2 regions of the Pseudomonas sp. 25 R 14 genome follow, and region 1 is predicted to be linked to the other one. Evidence: riboswitches for the same ligand, from Rfam matches in the RefSeq annotation. Region 1 holds a riboswitch; the other holds the start of a gene.
The links. Region 1 has a riboswitch for cobalamin ahead of BFQ03_RS27555 (TonB-dependent receptor plug domain-containing protein). Riboswitches for the same ligand answer to the same signal wherever they lie in the genome.

Region 1 (7,902 bases):
GAAGTGCTGATCCTGACCGCTATTCCCGCCGAGCCATTCGACGTGTTGATTATCCATTCCGGCCTGTTCGCCAGCACGGGGGGAGCGCTGGCGTTCCAGAAACAACATCCGCAGGTGCGACATGTGCTGGTATATGACGACCAGGACCTGGGCGCGCCAGTATCCCCTGCGCCTCTGGTCCTGGTGCGCTTGCCGGGATCGCCAGACAGCGTCACCCTGGAGCACTTCATGGACATCATCGACCCGCCGTCACCGGCCAGCGGCTTGCGGGTCTTGCCCTGGCTGCGGGAGCTGGCGCGCAGCCCGGCGGTTTAGCTCAGTCCCACTGCGGCGCAATACCCTTGGGGCTGGTCAGGCGATGACCACGCTCCAGGCCGGCGATTTGCGCCATATCGGCTTCGCTCAAGGTCAGTTGCACGGCCTTGAGGTTGCTGTGCAGGTTGGCGCGTTGGGTCGAGGACGGAATCACCGCATACCCCAACTGCATCGCCCAGGCCAGGGCCACCTGTGCCGGTGTGGCGTGGTTGCGTTCGGCAATCGCCTGGATCACCGGGTCTTTCAGCACTTCACCGTAGGCCAGGGTCATATAGGACGTAATGTGGATACCGTGGCGCGTGGCGAAATCCACCACAGTACGGTTTTGCAGGTACGGGTGCAGCTCGATCTGGTGGGTGGCGATGTGCTCGGCACCGACGGCGGCGATGGCCTCTTTCATCAGTGCGACGGTGAAGTTGGAGATGCCGATCTGGCGGGTCAGGCCCAGGTGCTTGGCTTCGAGCAACTGCCCCATGAACTCGGCGACGGGCACCTGGTTTTCCGGGGAGGGCCAGTGAATCAGGGTCAGGTCCAGGTAGTCGGTCTTGAGCTTGCGCAGGCTTTCCCTGAGGCTGGGGATCAACTGGCCTTGGGCAAAATTGGCGATCCAGATCTTGCTGGTGATGAACAGCTCGTCGCGGGGGATGCCGCTGTCGGCGATGGCTTGGCCGACATCCGCTTCGTTCTCGTAGATCTGTGCGGTATCGATGACCCGGTAGCCGAGGTCGAGGCCGGTGCTGACGGAATCGATGACCACCTGGCCTTGCAGGCGGAAAGTGCCAAGGCCGAATGCGGGAATAGACATAAGTGACTCCAGTTATGGCGTGGACAATGGCCTTGAGTATCGGCCGGGAACACCAGGAGAAACACCCAAGAATCTTCAAATGACTCTTGACCAGAAGTCATGAATGGCCTGACCTCCTGTAGGAGCGGGCTTGCCCGCGAAGAACGTCAACGATAACGCGTGCTTACTGAATGAATGCGGCGCCTGTAAGTTTTTCGCGAGCAAGCCCGCCCCTACAGGGCGTTGAGTTCGCGCGCCAGGTCCAGCACCACCTGGGCACTGCCGACGTTGGGCACCAGGTGCGTAAACGGGATATCGATCATGCGGTTTTCCCGCACCGCTCGCAGGCGCGACAGCACCGGGTCACGGGTCAGCAACTGGCGTTTGCGGCTGGCCGGGGACCACACGGCATCGGCCAGCAGGATCACGTCCGGGTCGCTTATCAGCAGGGTTTCACTGCTGACCGTGACCCGGTATTGATTGACCCCGGCAAACAGGTTACGTGCCCCGGCGGCGGCCAGCAGGGCGGTGACAAAGCCTTGTCCTCCTTCGCTGTCGAGGCCGTTGACTTCACTGTCGAGGTAAAACACCGACAAGGGTTTTTCCGGCCTGGCGAGTGCCTGAGCGCGGGCGAGGTCGGCGTCCAGCGCGTCAATCAGGTCGCGGGCCCGCTGCGGTTTATGCAGCAGGTTGCCCAACGTCAGCAGGTCATTGCGAATGTGGCCGAAGAAGTCCAGGGAATGCCCGGCACAGGCCGACTCCAGTAGATAGGAGCCCACCCCGTTGCCGGCCAGCCCGGTACGCGAGGTGATGCCGTTGCCAAAGGCCGTGGCAAATCCTCCCACCACCAGATCCGGCCGTTGCCCATACAGCACCTCGCTGGCCGGGTAGCGCGGCGCAATCACCGGCACACCCAAATACTGACCCAACTGATGCGCGGCACCGTTGTCATCCAGGTACGCCACGCCCACCAGTGTCGGGCCGGCGCCCAGGGCCAGCAGCATGTCGGCGGCGTGTTGGTTGAGGGCGACAATCCGCGACGGCGGCGCGTGGGGCAGGCGCCAATCCTGCTGGCAATTGCGGTAGCCGTCAGCCAGGACCGATGCACTCCACAACAGGGCGATGGCAAATCCTCCCAGGCGTTTCATGGGCGCTCCCGGATCAGCAATTCTTCAAGCACTTCGCCGCCGACCAGGTGTACATCCACCAGGCGCACGGCATCGGCCTTGCTGTGCACCCCATACCAGCAGCGCTCCGGGTAGACCGTGAGCACTGGCCCCAGGTTGCAGGGGAACTGGCAATGGGTACGTGTGAGCAGTACACCGCCGGGTACTTCAATGCGCTGGTGTTCCAACAGGCGCCGGCGCAAGGTCTTCCACAGCTGCAAGGCGCCGCGCTGGGTGCAGCGCGGGCCGGTACACAGCAGCACATGGCGGGCATGATCGGGGATACAGGACCAGTCGGGGTGCGTGTCCACCCCGTCGATTTGCGTGATCTCAGTCATCAGAAGCGATACGTATAACGCACCTCAGAAGTGAACGGTCGGCCCAGGTTGTCGACGTTACTGGAGCGACTGGTGACGTAGTCACGGTCGAACAGGTTTTCCACCAGCAGGCTCACCCGGTGTTGATGGGCGTTGTCGAGGTAGCGGTAGGCATCGGCATCCACCACCGAGTAGTGGCCGTACTCGACTTTTTTCGAACTGATCACATCGTGGATGTAGCGGATAGCCGCGCCGGCGCCCCATAGGCGATTCTGCGACTCAAAGCCCACACGTGAACGGGCGAAGAAGCTCGGCACATCATTGATGGTCACGCCGGCACGGGACTCGGTGAGGTTGCGGGTCATGTCCGCTTGCAGGTTCCATTGCTCGTTGAGCGCCAGCTTGGCGTCGACCTCGAAACCGCGCATCTGGATCTGCCCCTGGCCGTTGACCCACTGGGCATCGTCGACGGTGATCAGGTGGGTGATCTTGCGCTTGAACAGGGTCACGCTGGCGCTGAAGTCGCGATCGGCCAGCAGGCCCTTGTAGTCCAGGCCCAGCTCGGCGTTGCGGCTTTTTTCCGGCTTGAGGTTACGGTTGCCGATCTCGTCGCCGGGCTCGTTGACGAACAGTTGCTCGGCGTTCGGCAGCTTGTACGCCGTGCCGTACTGGCCGCGCAAGGCCCAGTTGGCATTGAGGTCATAGAGCGAGGTGAGCATGCCAACGGTGGCACTGTCACCGCCGCTCATGGCTTCGTGGCGCACGCCAATGCTCGGGTGCCAGTCGGGCAGGGCGTCTATCTGCGGGCGCAACTGGGTGTACAAGGCGTGGGCCTCGGCCTTGTTGTTGTCGATGACCATCACGTCGTCCTGGCCCTTGAACCACTGGTTGTCAGAGCCGAACACCAGCACATGGCCGCCCTCAAGCTCGGCCTTGCCTTCGGCCTGCACGCCCCAGTCAGTGAAGCCCCAGTAGTCATCGTGATTGCGCACCAGGGTGCCGCCGTCGGCGGTGTTGTTGACCCGTGAGTAGCGGGTGTCCCAATCGTTGATATGGCCCTTGACGAAGTAGCTCAACCGCTCGTTGAGGCGTTGTTCGAAGGTCGCCGTGGCAATCTGCTGCACGCGGTCGTTGGTGGTCTTGCGGTTGTTGGTGGCGCCGGCGAAGTCCAGGTTGGCGTCGGTGTACTGGTAAAACAGCTCCAGGCGCGAGTCATCGCCCAAGGACTGGATGGCCTTGGCGCCGAGGGTGGTGACTTCGTAGGAACGTTTCTTGTCGGTGACGTTGCTCATGTCGCGGTTGCGAAACGGCTGGTAGCCCTCGGACACGTTATGGCTGACGTAGGCCAGCAGGCCCAGGTCGCCCAGGCCATTGCTGAAAATCCGCTCGGCCCGGGCATCGCCGGTGGTGCCGCCAAAGGTATCGACGCCCAGGTTGGTCTCGCCGGATACGTCACGGGTTTGCGGGCTGCGTGTGACGATGTTGATGACCCCCGCCACGGCCTGGGTGCCGAACAACAGGCTCTGGCCACCCTTGAGCACTTCGATGCGCTCCACGGCGTTGGCCGGCAAGGTATCCAGGTACAGGCCTCCGTACAGGCGGTTGTTCAGGCGTACGCCGTCAAGCAGGATCAGGGTGTCGTCATTGCGCCCGCCCAGCAGGGAGTAGGTGCCGTAGTCGAACGGGCCGTTTTTCGGGGCGACGTAGAAACCGGGGATGAACATCTGCATCGCCCGCGTGATATCCGCGCTGGGGCCGGCGCGTTCGATCTGCTCGCGGGTGACAATCTCGACCTTGCTGCCGTACTGGGCCATGTCGGCCACGGTGGTGGATTCCACCGACGGCGCGGAAACGGTCTGCGGCTTGAGTTCCAGGGCACGGTTGTCGGCGAGTAGCAGGGGGCTGAACAGGCAACCCAGCAGCAGGCTAGGACCCGCTGTGACGCAACGTTGAAAAATCATAGTCTTCCCGAAAGTATCTTCGCAGAAGCACGCAGGAGAAGGCATCGAGCACACGCCAATACCGGCCCATGCCCGCCCACCGCAGGATTTTGCCAAACAGAAATTCCAGGCCGGTCTCCGGGCTCACGCGTATCGAACTCTTCACCTTCCCATGGCGTTCTGGCCACAGTGGTGTGTCGAAGAGCTCACGCGTATACCGTTGCGGGGGCAGCACCGGACTTGCTCGATCGAGCGTACCGGTTTCCCGTTTCACCCCATGCGCGGCGGCATGAGGCACCTGAAACAGGACGGCATCTGAACATTCCCGCGACTGTTGGTCAACTTCTCTAGTGTTCGGTCCCGTGAGGCCAGATCGTTGTAATATATTTTCTTCGCTTGATCACCAGAGCCGCATTTTCATGCAGAGCACCCGATTGACGCTGATTTGCCATGGTATGACCCGTGCGCAAAAGCTTGGGCATTTTGCCCTTGATGAAGCCCTGGAAACGCCTCCGTCGCCCTTGAGGCTGGCCGCGCGCTTTAAAAAAACGCCACGCCTGTTATGCGGGCCTGAGACCAGGGCCCGGCAAACGGCGACGCTGTTCGGCAAGCACGCAACGATTGATGACGGGTTGCGCGACATGGATGTAGGTCATTGGCGCGGTCTGGACATCAATGACATCGACCGCGACGAACTGATGACCTGGCTCACCGACAGCGCCAGTGCGCCTCATCGTGGTGAGTCAGTGGTGCAGTTGTGCGAGCGCGTCAGCCAGTGGATGCAAAACCTCGCAGAGCAGCCCGGCCATGTGCTGGCGGTGACGCATCCGGCGGTGATTCGTGCGGCTTTGCTGCATGCAATGCAATCACCCGTCGCCATGTTTTACCTGATCGACGTGGAGCCGCTGTCGTCCACCGAACTGCGTTTCAACAACGTCTGGCGCCTGCGCCTGGAAACGCGCGAGACCTGAGCGGCACGAACATGGCAAAATCCCGGCCCCGCACTGAGAACACCTTCATGAAAAAGATCCTGATCATCGGCATTGGCGCCGGCAACCCCGACTACATCACCATGCAGGCGGTGAAGGCGCTGAACCGCACCGATGTGTTTTTCCTGATGGACAAGGGCCAGAGCAAGGACAAGTTGATCGACCTGCGTCGGGAGATCTGCCAGACCTATATCGACGCTGGGCATGCCTACCGCTTTGTCGAGGCCGACTGCCCCGAGCGTGTGCGTGGCGAGATCGACTACACCACGGCCGTGCAGGATCTGAACCGCGACAAGCAACAGACATTTGAGCGGATGATCAACGAACAAATGGCCGACGGCGAAGTAGGGGCCTTTCTGGCCTGGGGCGATCCGGCGTTGTACGACAGTACCATCCGCATCCTGCAGGCGATCCTGGCCAGTGGCAGCAGTGTGTTTGAGTTCGAGGTCATCCCCGGGATCACCAGCGTCCAGGCCTTGGCGGCCCAGCACAAGGTGCCACTGAACCGCATCGGCCGTTCCATCGAGATCACCACCGGGCGTCGGCTCGCGGCGGGGCAGGTCGGTGATGCCGATACGCTGGTGGTGATGCTGGATGCCGAGGACTCTTACCGCAGCGTCGCGGATCAGGACCTGGAAATCTATTGGGGTGCGTACCTGGGCACGCCGGATGAAATCCTGATCAGCGGCAAGGTGGCTGAGGTGGCCGAGGAAATCGAACGCGTGCGCAAGACAGCGCGCCAGGCCAATGGCTGGATCATGGACACTTACTTGCTACGCAAGCCCTGATTGCTGTAGGAGCGCGGTCATCAAGCCCGCTCCCACATTGAGCTCATTGCTCAGGGGAATCAGCGCCGCAGGTAGGAGCCAAAATCGATATCCCCGGCGCTGAGAATCGCCTGTACCCGGTTGTGCACATTCAGTTTGCGCAGGATCGCCGACACATGGGCCTTCACCGTCGTCTCGGCAATCTCCAGGGTGTAGGCAATCTGCTTGTTCGACTCGCCCTTGGTCATTCGCTCCAGTACCAGTAATTGCTTGCGTGTCAGGGCCTGGAGCAGTTCCGGGGCGAAGGCCGGATTGTCGTGCATGCGCCGCTGGCCGGGGTTTTTCTGGGTGCGGATGATGTCTGGCGGCAGGTAGACGTTGCCATTGAGAATCTGCTGGATCGCCTCGGTCATCTGCGCCCGTGGCGAGGATTTGGTGATGAAACCGACCGCGCCATAGGTAATGGCTTGCAGCACGATTTGCTTGTCCTGCTCGGCCGAGACAATCACCACTGGAATGGTCGGCGCTTCGTTGCGCAGGTTGATCAGGCCATTGAGGCCGTGCATGCCGGGCATGTTCAGGTCCAGCAGGATCAGGTCGAGGTCGTCGTGCTCCTGGGTCAGGGCCAGGGCGCTGTCCAGGTCGGCGGTTTCCATCACTTCGCTACCGGCAAAGCCATCGCTGATGACGTTATGGATCGCTTCGCGAAACAGCGGGTGATCGTCGGCAATCAGAATTTTGTACATGGCCGTTCACCTTTTTATTGTGATTGTTCAGTGGGCAAGTTCAAAGGGCTCAGGGTGTGCTGCGGCGACTGGCAGCTTGGCTGCCTCCCACGCGTCCAGGCCCTCGCGATACCAATACACAGCGGTATAACCCAAGGCATTGGCCCGTTTTACCGCGTTCCAACTCAGCCAGCAATCGGAGCGGCAGTAGAACACCAACGGTTGCGCCAGGTTACCGCCACTGTAGGCATACAGGTGGCGGGCAAAGTAGCTTTGCCACTCGGGCGTCAGCTCACCATCGCCCGTATTGGCCAGCCAGTGGCTGCCGGGCAGGTTGGCATGGGGCTGGTCTTCGATGAACTGGCCGTGCAGCCATTGCCGGCGGTAGACGTCGATCAGCACCGGGCGCGGCTGTTGTGTCAGTAGGGTTTGCAAGGCCTGGGTATCGACGATGGTCGCGCCCGGCAAGTGTTCTGGGGTGGGGCTGCGGTAGAGGTTGATGCGGTAGCCGTCGCGGGAAAACAGCGCGGTTGGCGGTTGGGCAGCCGCCAGCAGCGGAGTCAGCGACAGCACGGCAACCAGAGTCAGTCGGGCGGGCAGCATGGCAGGTTCGATCCTTATAGTTATGCGCCCATTACATGCCAGTCGCGCTGCCTTGGGAATGCGACGATAGACAGCAAAACCAGTACCAAAGTAGTAAATCGCCTGTTGCTTGAGGGCTCTAGCATGAACGCAACGGTCATCCTCAGGAGTTGTACGATCATGCGAATCCTCAAGGCGCTGCTCTTGCCGTTTTTGCTGATCCTCAGCCTGATCGGGGTCGACAAGCTCCACGGCCCGCGACCGTCGCCCACTGCGATGATGCAAGTGCATGCACCATGAATATCCTACTGGTGGAC
Region 2 (7,902 bases), on a different contig from region 1:
CCAGTGGGTACGCTCGCGTACGCCCAGTGGCCAGCCGATCGACCTGATCAATACCCGGCGTCCCAATGACGATCCGGGCACCCAGGTGTACTACCGCTTGTGGCCGGTACAAGGGGTGATCGTGCACAAGACCCACATCACCTATCCGTTCAGCGCGGCGAAGATGGCGCGGATCAAGTCGCTGTTCTACAGCGGCGACTGGCAAGCCGTGGCATTACCGGGCTATGGGCCTGGCCGCCGGGCCAACCCGTTCGAAACCTTCGAGGCAATCCCGGCCAAGGCGCGCTACCAGTTCATGCTGGATAACGCCGAATACTTCGTGCGCACCTTTATCCGTGGGCCGGTGTGCCGGGGGCAGATTGCCACGGACGTGATCCGCGACAACTTCTGGACCCTGTTCCAGGATCCGGACCACGACTTGTACATCACCGATGCCCGTTATCGCGGCCAGGCCACGCCGTTGCTGGCGATGCCGGGGCAGAACGATGACGTGGGCAGCGTGCTGGGCCTGTGGCTGGCCTACCGCGACAAACGCAATGAGTACGAGGCCCTGCGCCGCGACAACTACGCCGACTTGCCGGCGCCGGGCTGGTCGAGCCTGTGGGAGGGCAATGACAACGCGCTGCTGAGCATTTTCCGCCACTTCGACAGTGCCTCGGTGACCAAGGGCCTGATTGGCGAAGTGCCGCAGACTATGTGGCTATTCGACTACCCACTGCTGGAGCGCACCTATTACCAGTTGGCGGTCAATTTCGATGTGTTTGGCAATGTCTCGCACCAGGCCCAGACGCGCCTGTATTTCGACCTGATCCGCAATGGCGCCGAGCAGAACTTCCTGCGCCTGATGCCTGCGGACTCACGGGATGGTTTCCTTGATGACTGGTACCAGAACAGCGGCAAGGTCAAGCTGTGGCTGGACTATGAAGCCATCGACAACGACAAGCCCACGGGCCTGAAGCTGGATGCACAGGACCCGAAGCGTGACTTTGCCAACCAGTTGCTTGCCCGTTATGGCCATTTGAATGCCAGCCCGGATCCGATCAATCGCTGCATAAGCGCCTATTGCTCACGTCCCGGTATCGACCCGCAACTGCGCGACGCCGAACAGACCCTCAGTCGCCTGACCTCAAGGCCGGCGGCCGGGCTCAAGGTGATCGAGCAATTGCCCGAAGCCACCCTGCTGCGCATCCAGACCCGCAGCGGCAAACGCGAGGTCTACAGCCTGCTGCGCAACCGCGCCCACAGTAACGTGGCATTCATGTTGGGCGAGGCTTATCGCTATCAGCCGGGCCTGGATACCCTGACGATCTACCCAGGCGTGCTCAGCAGCTACCCCAACTTCATCTTCAACGTGCCGGCCGAGGATGTACCGGAGTTCGTCGAAGACATGGAGTTGGCCAGGGACGCCAAGCGTTTTGAGCGGATTGTCGAGCGCTGGGGCATCCGCCGCAGTCACCCGCAGTTCTGGGAGTACTTCCACGATTTGTCGCAGTACCTGCACGAAACCACGCCGGTGGAAGAGGGTGTGCTGGACATGAATCGCTACGAGAACCTGTAGATGCGGATTTGCCTGACAAAAATACTAGGACTTTGTACCGCGCAGGCGATTGGCGTAAACTGCCAGCAAGCCTGTGAGGAGTTCCCATGACTGCCATAACCATTACCGACGCCGCCCACGATTACCTGGCTGATCTGCTGTCCAAGCAGAACACCCCGGGTATCGGCATCCGCGTCTTCATTACCCAGCCTGGCACCCAGTACGCAGAGACGTGCATTGCCTACTGCAAGCCGGGGGAAGAAAAGCCTGAAGACACCGCCCTGGGGCTCAAGAGCTTCACCGCGTACATCGACGCCTTCAGCGAAGCCTTCCTTGACGATGCCGTGGTCGACTACGCCACTGACCGCATGGGTGGCCAATTGACCATCAAGGCCCCTAACGCCAAGGTGCCGAACGTCAATGCCGACAGCCCGGTCAATGAGCGCATCAACTATTACCTGCAAACCGAAATCAACCCGGGCCTGGCCAGCCATGGCGGCCAGGTCAGCCTGATCGACGTGGTGGATGACGGCATCGCCGTGCTCAAGTTCGGTGGTGGCTGCCAGGGCTGCGGCCAGGCTGACGTGACCTTGCGCGAAGGTATCGAGCGCACGTTGCTGGAGCGGATCCCCGAGCTCAAGGGTGTACGTGACGTGACCGACCACACGCAGAAAGAAAACGCCTACTACTAAGGTGTTCGCTGCAAACAAAAAACGGCGCCCGTGAGCGCCGTTTTTTTATGCCAATAAATCATTGCCTTACACAACCTTTCTAACAAAGAAGATCAACTGTGGGAGCGGGCTTGCGTAGTATCAGGGCCGGTAGAGGTGGGCGTGACTTGCGCGATACAGCGAGGATTCGCTGAAGTGATCACTGGCCAACACCCGGCCCACCACGATCAGCGCCGTGCGCCTGAAACCCTTCGCCGCGACCTTTTCGACAATATCCGCCAAGGTGCCAATGGCCCAATCCTGATCCGGCCACGTCGCGCGATGCACCACGGCAATCGGGCAATCCGCGCCATAGTGCGGCAGCAGTTCGGCGACGATTCTCTCCAGATGATTGACCCCCAGGTGCACCGCCATGGTCGTGCCATGGCTGGCCAGGCTGGCGAAGGCTTCACCGGCCGGCATCGTGGTTTTGTCCGCATAACGGGTCAGGATTACGCTTTGGGCGATATCCGGCAGGGTCAGTTCAGTTTCCAGCAGCGCGGCACAGGCTGCCACCGCCGTGACCCCGGGAATGATCTGGAAGGGGATCCCCAGCTCGCGCAAATGGCGGATTTGTTCGCCAATCGCCCCATACAGGCTCGGATCACCGGAATGTACCCGCGCCACGTCCTGGCCTTTCTCATGGGCGACCTTGATCAAGCCAATGATCTGCTCCAGGTTCAGTTCGGCGCTGTTGACCACCTGTTCGGCCCGATGCCCTTCGAGTACGGCAGCCGGCACCAGTGAGCCTGCGTAGAGGATCACCGGGCAACTGCGGATCAGGCGCTGGCCCTTGACGGTGATCAGTTCCGGGTCGCCGGGACCAGCGCCGATGAAGAAAACAGTCATGGAAAAATCCTGTGCAAAAGCGGGCGAGCATGAGTACGGCTCATGATCGAGAGGGGCAATTATCGGACTTTAGCCGGCGCAGGCCAATGCAAACGTGGCCCTGGCGGCTTTTTTGCGGGTGATCAGCAGTCGGGCAGGGGCGTTGGCGAGCTGTTCTGCCAATGCCAAAGCGGCACTTTCGGCGATGCCGTAGCACCCTGTATGGGCGAAAACCACAGCCGACCTGTGGCTCAATCGCCCTTCGTAAGGCAGCAGTTGTTGTGCATCAAAGCACTGCAATGGCAGATTCAAGGCGTTGGCCAGGGCGATCATGCCCGGTTCATCACGCTTGTGGGCAATACTTGCCAATGCGTTTATCTGGCCGGGGTCGATACCGGCCTCGGCCAGAGCGCTGTTGAACAGTTCCAGCAAGGCCTCAACCTCACAGCCACGCTGACAACCCAGGCCGACAGTCAGAATCATGCCGCGTATTGATCGTCACGATTGCGGCGAAACAACCAGGCGCTGATCAGCCCCAAAGCCAGCCAGAACGCGACGTTGGTCAGCTGCGAGGCGATCTTGAATTGGGCTTCCAATGCTTCGGGGGCGAGCATCGAGTGAACTTCCGGCTGTGGCGCACCCATGACATGGGGCACCGCCAGGATCGCCACGCCAAGGATTTTCAGCAGCCAGTTGCGGCCAAACACAATCAACGCAATGCCAGCGGCGGTAGACGCTGCCGTGCCGATCCACCAGATCTGCCGTTGCGCCAGGTCAGCCGCCGCAGTGCCCGGCAGCTCAGGCGGCAAACCGAGGGTGGGAGCCAGAACAAAGGTCGCATAGCCGGCCAGGCCCCAGAGCAAGCCCTGGGCGGTGCGCGTCGGGGCGCGCAGGGTGTACAGGCCGGCCAGCATCAGCGCAAAACCGACGGCGACCACCAGGTTGCCGCCGGTGGTGGACAGCACGCGTTGCCAGCCATTTTCAGGCTCCCACGCTTCGGCGTCGTGGCTATGGGCCGCAGCGCCTGCGGCATGCTCATGCACTTCGGTCGCAGCCGGGGCGTTTTCGAAGGTCTCGGCCTGCAGAATCAGCGGAGCTACCCAGAAACTTTGCAGCAGAGTCAGCAACAGGGCGGCCAGCAGGCCGGTGAACCCTGCGGTTTGCGCAATACGCTTGATCATGGCGGCAGGTCTCAATGGCACGGGAAGGCGGCGCTGTGGCGCGTATCGTGGGCGGCGTTGTGCACGGCCTCGATATGGGAGAACCCGGCGAAATACACCAGGCACGCACCGAGGATCGACGCGCCGATGGCGGCGGTCAGGCGTTGGCTCAAAGTGGCGCTGGTGCTGGCGGTATGTGAGGTGCTGCTGATGATCGACATGGCACGTCCCTTTCGAGTGGCAGGGTGATACGAGCGCATGAAAACCCCGCGAGCCGGGCACGCAGGGTTCTGAACAGCGCCCGCCCACCGCGGGTTTGTTATCTGATTGTTCGGGCCGGTCTCCGGGCTTGCGAGGGGCTCTGGGCCTGAAAGCATCACCTTCCCATGCCGGGGCACAGTGGATCTGACGCTTCGCTCGCTTACCGTTGCGGGGGCAGCACCGGACTGTCATGCAGGCATGAGTCACCGGTTTCCCGTTTCACCCTGTGAAGGGCACCTGAAACAAGATGTGTAGGAGAGCATGGGCGCGGGACGGCCGTCAATCTGTACCTGTGGCGAGAAGGTCAGGCTTGAGCGACCGCTTTTCAATTGACCGGTCCTCATGCACTGCGTAGCCTTGCACGTTCGAGGTTCTTCGGCCCCGGTCGAAGCTAAGAAGGGAACGCGGTCCAAGCCGCGGCTGCCCCCGCAACTGTAAAGGGTTTATCTGACTGCCACGCCACTGCCTGAACCCGGCGGGAAGGCGCAGCCAGCGCCAGCCACCAGGCTGGCAAGCCCCAAGCCAGGAGACCTGCCTCGCAACCGATTTTCCATTTCAACCGGGCGGGGTGATCCGGTGACGAATCCAGCGCCTGCGCGCCGCCGCAGGGCCAGTCGTCCCGTATGCCCGCCCCAAAGGGCATCCGATGAAAACACTGGCCAAACTCCCCGTCACTATCGTCACCGGCTTTCTCGGCTCGGGCAAAACCACCTTGCTGCGCCATATGCTGGATAACGCCCAGGGCCGCCGCATTGCCGTGATCGTCAACGAGTTCGGTGAGCTGGGCATCGACGGCGAGATCCTCAAGCAGTGCTCCATCGGTTGCACGGAAGAAGAAGCCAACGGCCGTGTGTATGAGCTGGCTAACGGCTGCCTATGCTGCACCGTGCAGGAAGAGTTCTTCCCGGTGATGCGTGAACTGGTCGCGCGCCGTGGCGACCTTGACCATATCCTGATCGAAACCTCCGGCCTAGCCCTGCCAAAACCGCTGGTCCAGGCCTTCCAATGGCCGGAAATTCGCAGCGCCTGCACCGTAGACGCCGTGATTACCGTGGTCGACAGCCCGGCCGTGGCCGCCGGCACCTTCGCTGCATTCCCGGATCAGGTCGACGCCCAGCGTAAACTGGATCCCAATCTGGACCACGAATCACCGCTGCACGAACTGTTTGCCGACCAACTGGCCAGCGCCGACTTGGTGATCCTCAACAAAACCGACCTGATCAGCGCCGAAGACCTGGCCCGGGTACGCCTGGAAGTCGCCGAAGAACTGCCGCCAGCGGTGAAGATCGTCGAAGCCAGCAGCGGCCGCCTGCCCCTGGACGTATTGATTGGCCTGGGCGCCGGTTCCGAGGAACATATCGATGGGCGCCACAGTCATCACGATCATCACCACGAAGGTGAAGACGATCACGATCACGATGCTTTTGACTCCATCTCCATCGACCTGCCACAGGCTGACGAAGCGTTGCTGCTCGATGCCTTGACCCAGTTGGTGGTGCAACACGGCATCCTGCGTGTCAAAGGTTTTGCGGCGATCCCGAACAAGCCGATGCGCCTGCTGATCCAGGGCGTGGGCACGCGTTTCGACAAGCACTTCGACCGCGCCTGGAGCGCCGACGAAGCACGCATCACGCGCCTGGTGCTGATCGGCCAGGATCTGGATGCGGCTGGCCTCGAAGCGCAACTGCGCGTTGCGCTCAGCGTTTAACCCATGCATCTGCTCAGGACCCAGCCCGGTGGTTTCATCAGCGATGACAACATCGCCGACCTTGGACAAACCCCCGCCGAGCTGGTGATCCTGTGCAGCGGTGATTCCAGCCTGGCGCTGCTGGCCGAAGCGGCGCAGCAACTGCCCGCCGACTACCCGAGCCTGCGCCTGGCCAACCCGATGCAGGTGCAGAACCACGCCTCGGTGGACCTGTACGTCGACCAAGTGCTGCGCCACGCCAAGGTCATCCTGATTTCCCTGCACGGCGGCATCGGATATTGGCGTTACGGTATCCAGCGCCTGGTGGAGCTGGCCGGGCAAGGCGTGCAGTTGATTCTGGTACCGGGGGACGACCGCCCCGATCCTGAACTCAGCAGCTTGAGTAGCGTCTGCGCCGCAGAACGCGACCGCCTGTGGCACTTTCTGCGCCAGGGCGGGCTGGGTAATGCGCTGGATTTCTATCGCTGCCTGGCCAGTCGCTACTTGGGCCGTGATTACCCGTGGGCCGAGCCGCAAACCCTGCCGCGCACGGCGATTTATCACCCGCACCAGGCCAATGCCCGCCTGAATCACTGGCAGGCAGACTGGAACGCCGAATGGCCGGTGGCGGCGGTGCTGTTCTACCGTTCGCACTTGCAGGCGGCCAATACTGGTTTTATTGATGTTTTCTGCCAGCGCTTGCAGGCGGCGGGTCTTAACCCGCTGCCGATGGCGGTGGCCAGTTTGAAAGAGCCCGGCTGCCTGGCGGTGGTCGAGGATCTGCTGGATGAGGTTCAGGCGGCGGTGATTCTCAACACCACCGGCTTTGCCCAATCCAGCCCCGAAGCCCCCCATTTGCGACCGTTTCGCCGCAATATCCCGGTGATCCAGGCGATCTGCGCCCAGGACAACCAACCCGGCTGGGAAGCCAGCGAACAGGGCCTGGGGCCCCGCGACCTGGCGATGCACATCGCCTTGCCAGAACTGGACGGGCGCATCATCAGCCGTCCGATCAGCTTCAAGGATTTGGCCTGGCGCAGCGAACGCAGTCAGTCGGACGTGGTGTGCTACCGCGCGGCGCCCGAGCGCATGGACTTCGTGGCCGAGCTGGCAGGGCGCTGGGTCGAGCTGGCACGGGTGCCGAATGCAGATAAACGTATCGCACTGATTCTCGCCAATTACCCGACCCGCGACGGGCGCATCGGCAACGGCGTGGGCCTGGACACACCGGCCGCCGCCTTGAATATCCTGCTTGCCCTGCAAGCCGAGGGCTATCCGCTGCCGCAAACGCTACCCGGCAGCGGCACCGCCCTGATCCACGAGCTGCTCGGCGGTGTGACCAACGACCTCGATAGCCTCGACCTGCGCCCTTGCCAGCAAAGCCTGGGCCTGGATGAATACGAGGCGATGTTCATGCGCCTGCCCCAAGCTAATCGCCAGGCCGTGCTGGAACGCTGGGGCACGCCACACAACGACCCGATGTGTCGCGACGGGCGCATGATGATCGCCGGCCTGCGCCTGGGCCTGACCTTTGTCGGCATCCAGCCGGCCCGGGGTTACCAGGTGGATGCCAGCGCGGTCTACCACGACCCGGACCTGGTACCGCCCCACGCTTACCTGGCGTTCTATTTCTGGCTGCGCCACACCTACGGCGCCCATGGCGTGATCCACGTCGGCAAGCATGGCAACCTGGAGTGGTTGCCGGGCAAAGGTGTCGGG

Region 2: another riboswitch for cobalamin. It lies ahead of cobW (cobalamin biosynthesis protein CobW); the one in region 1 lies ahead of BFQ03_RS27555 (TonB-dependent receptor plug domain-containing protein).

What each region holds. Positions count from the first base shown of each region.
Region 1 covers NZ_CVTS01000068.1:243,449-251,350, reverse strand. The annotation lists gene BFQ03_RS27575 (ANTAR domain-containing protein) at 1-315, shown strand, start outside; gene dkgB (2,5-didehydrogluconate reductase DkgB) at 317-1,120, opposite strand; gene BFQ03_RS27565 (ABC transporter substrate-binding protein) at 1,333-2,247, opposite strand; gene BFQ03_RS27560 ((2Fe-2S) ferredoxin domain-containing protein) at 2,244-2,603, opposite strand; gene BFQ03_RS27555 (TonB-dependent receptor plug domain-containing protein) at 2,603-4,543, opposite strand; cobalamin riboswitch at 4,634-4,839, opposite strand; gene BFQ03_RS27550 (histidine phosphatase family protein) at 4,942-5,493, shown strand; gene cobF (precorrin-6A synthase (deacetylating)) at 5,541-6,299, shown strand; gene BFQ03_RS27540 (response regulator transcription factor) at 6,359-7,024, opposite strand; gene BFQ03_RS27535 (PQQ-dependent catabolism-associated CXXCW motif protein) at 7,052-7,606, opposite strand; gene BFQ03_RS27530 (response regulator) at 7,882-7,902, shown strand, end outside.
Region 2 covers NZ_CVTS01000038.1:204,600-212,501, reverse strand. The annotation lists gene BFQ03_RS10845 (fatty acid cis/trans isomerase) at 1-1,558, shown strand, start outside; gene nfuA (Fe-S biogenesis protein NfuA) at 1,645-2,229, shown strand; gene cobM (precorrin-4 C(11)-methyltransferase) at 2,350-3,096, opposite strand; gene BFQ03_RS10830 (cobalamin biosynthesis protein) at 3,166-3,558, opposite strand; gene BFQ03_RS10825 (CbtA family protein) at 3,555-4,256, opposite strand; gene BFQ03_RS10820 (CbtB domain-containing protein) at 4,268-4,456, opposite strand; cobalamin riboswitch at 4,552-4,752, opposite strand; cobalamin riboswitch at 4,848-5,050, shown strand; gene cobW (cobalamin biosynthesis protein CobW) at 5,143-6,204, shown strand; gene cobN (cobaltochelatase subunit CobN) at 6,208-7,902, shown strand, end outside.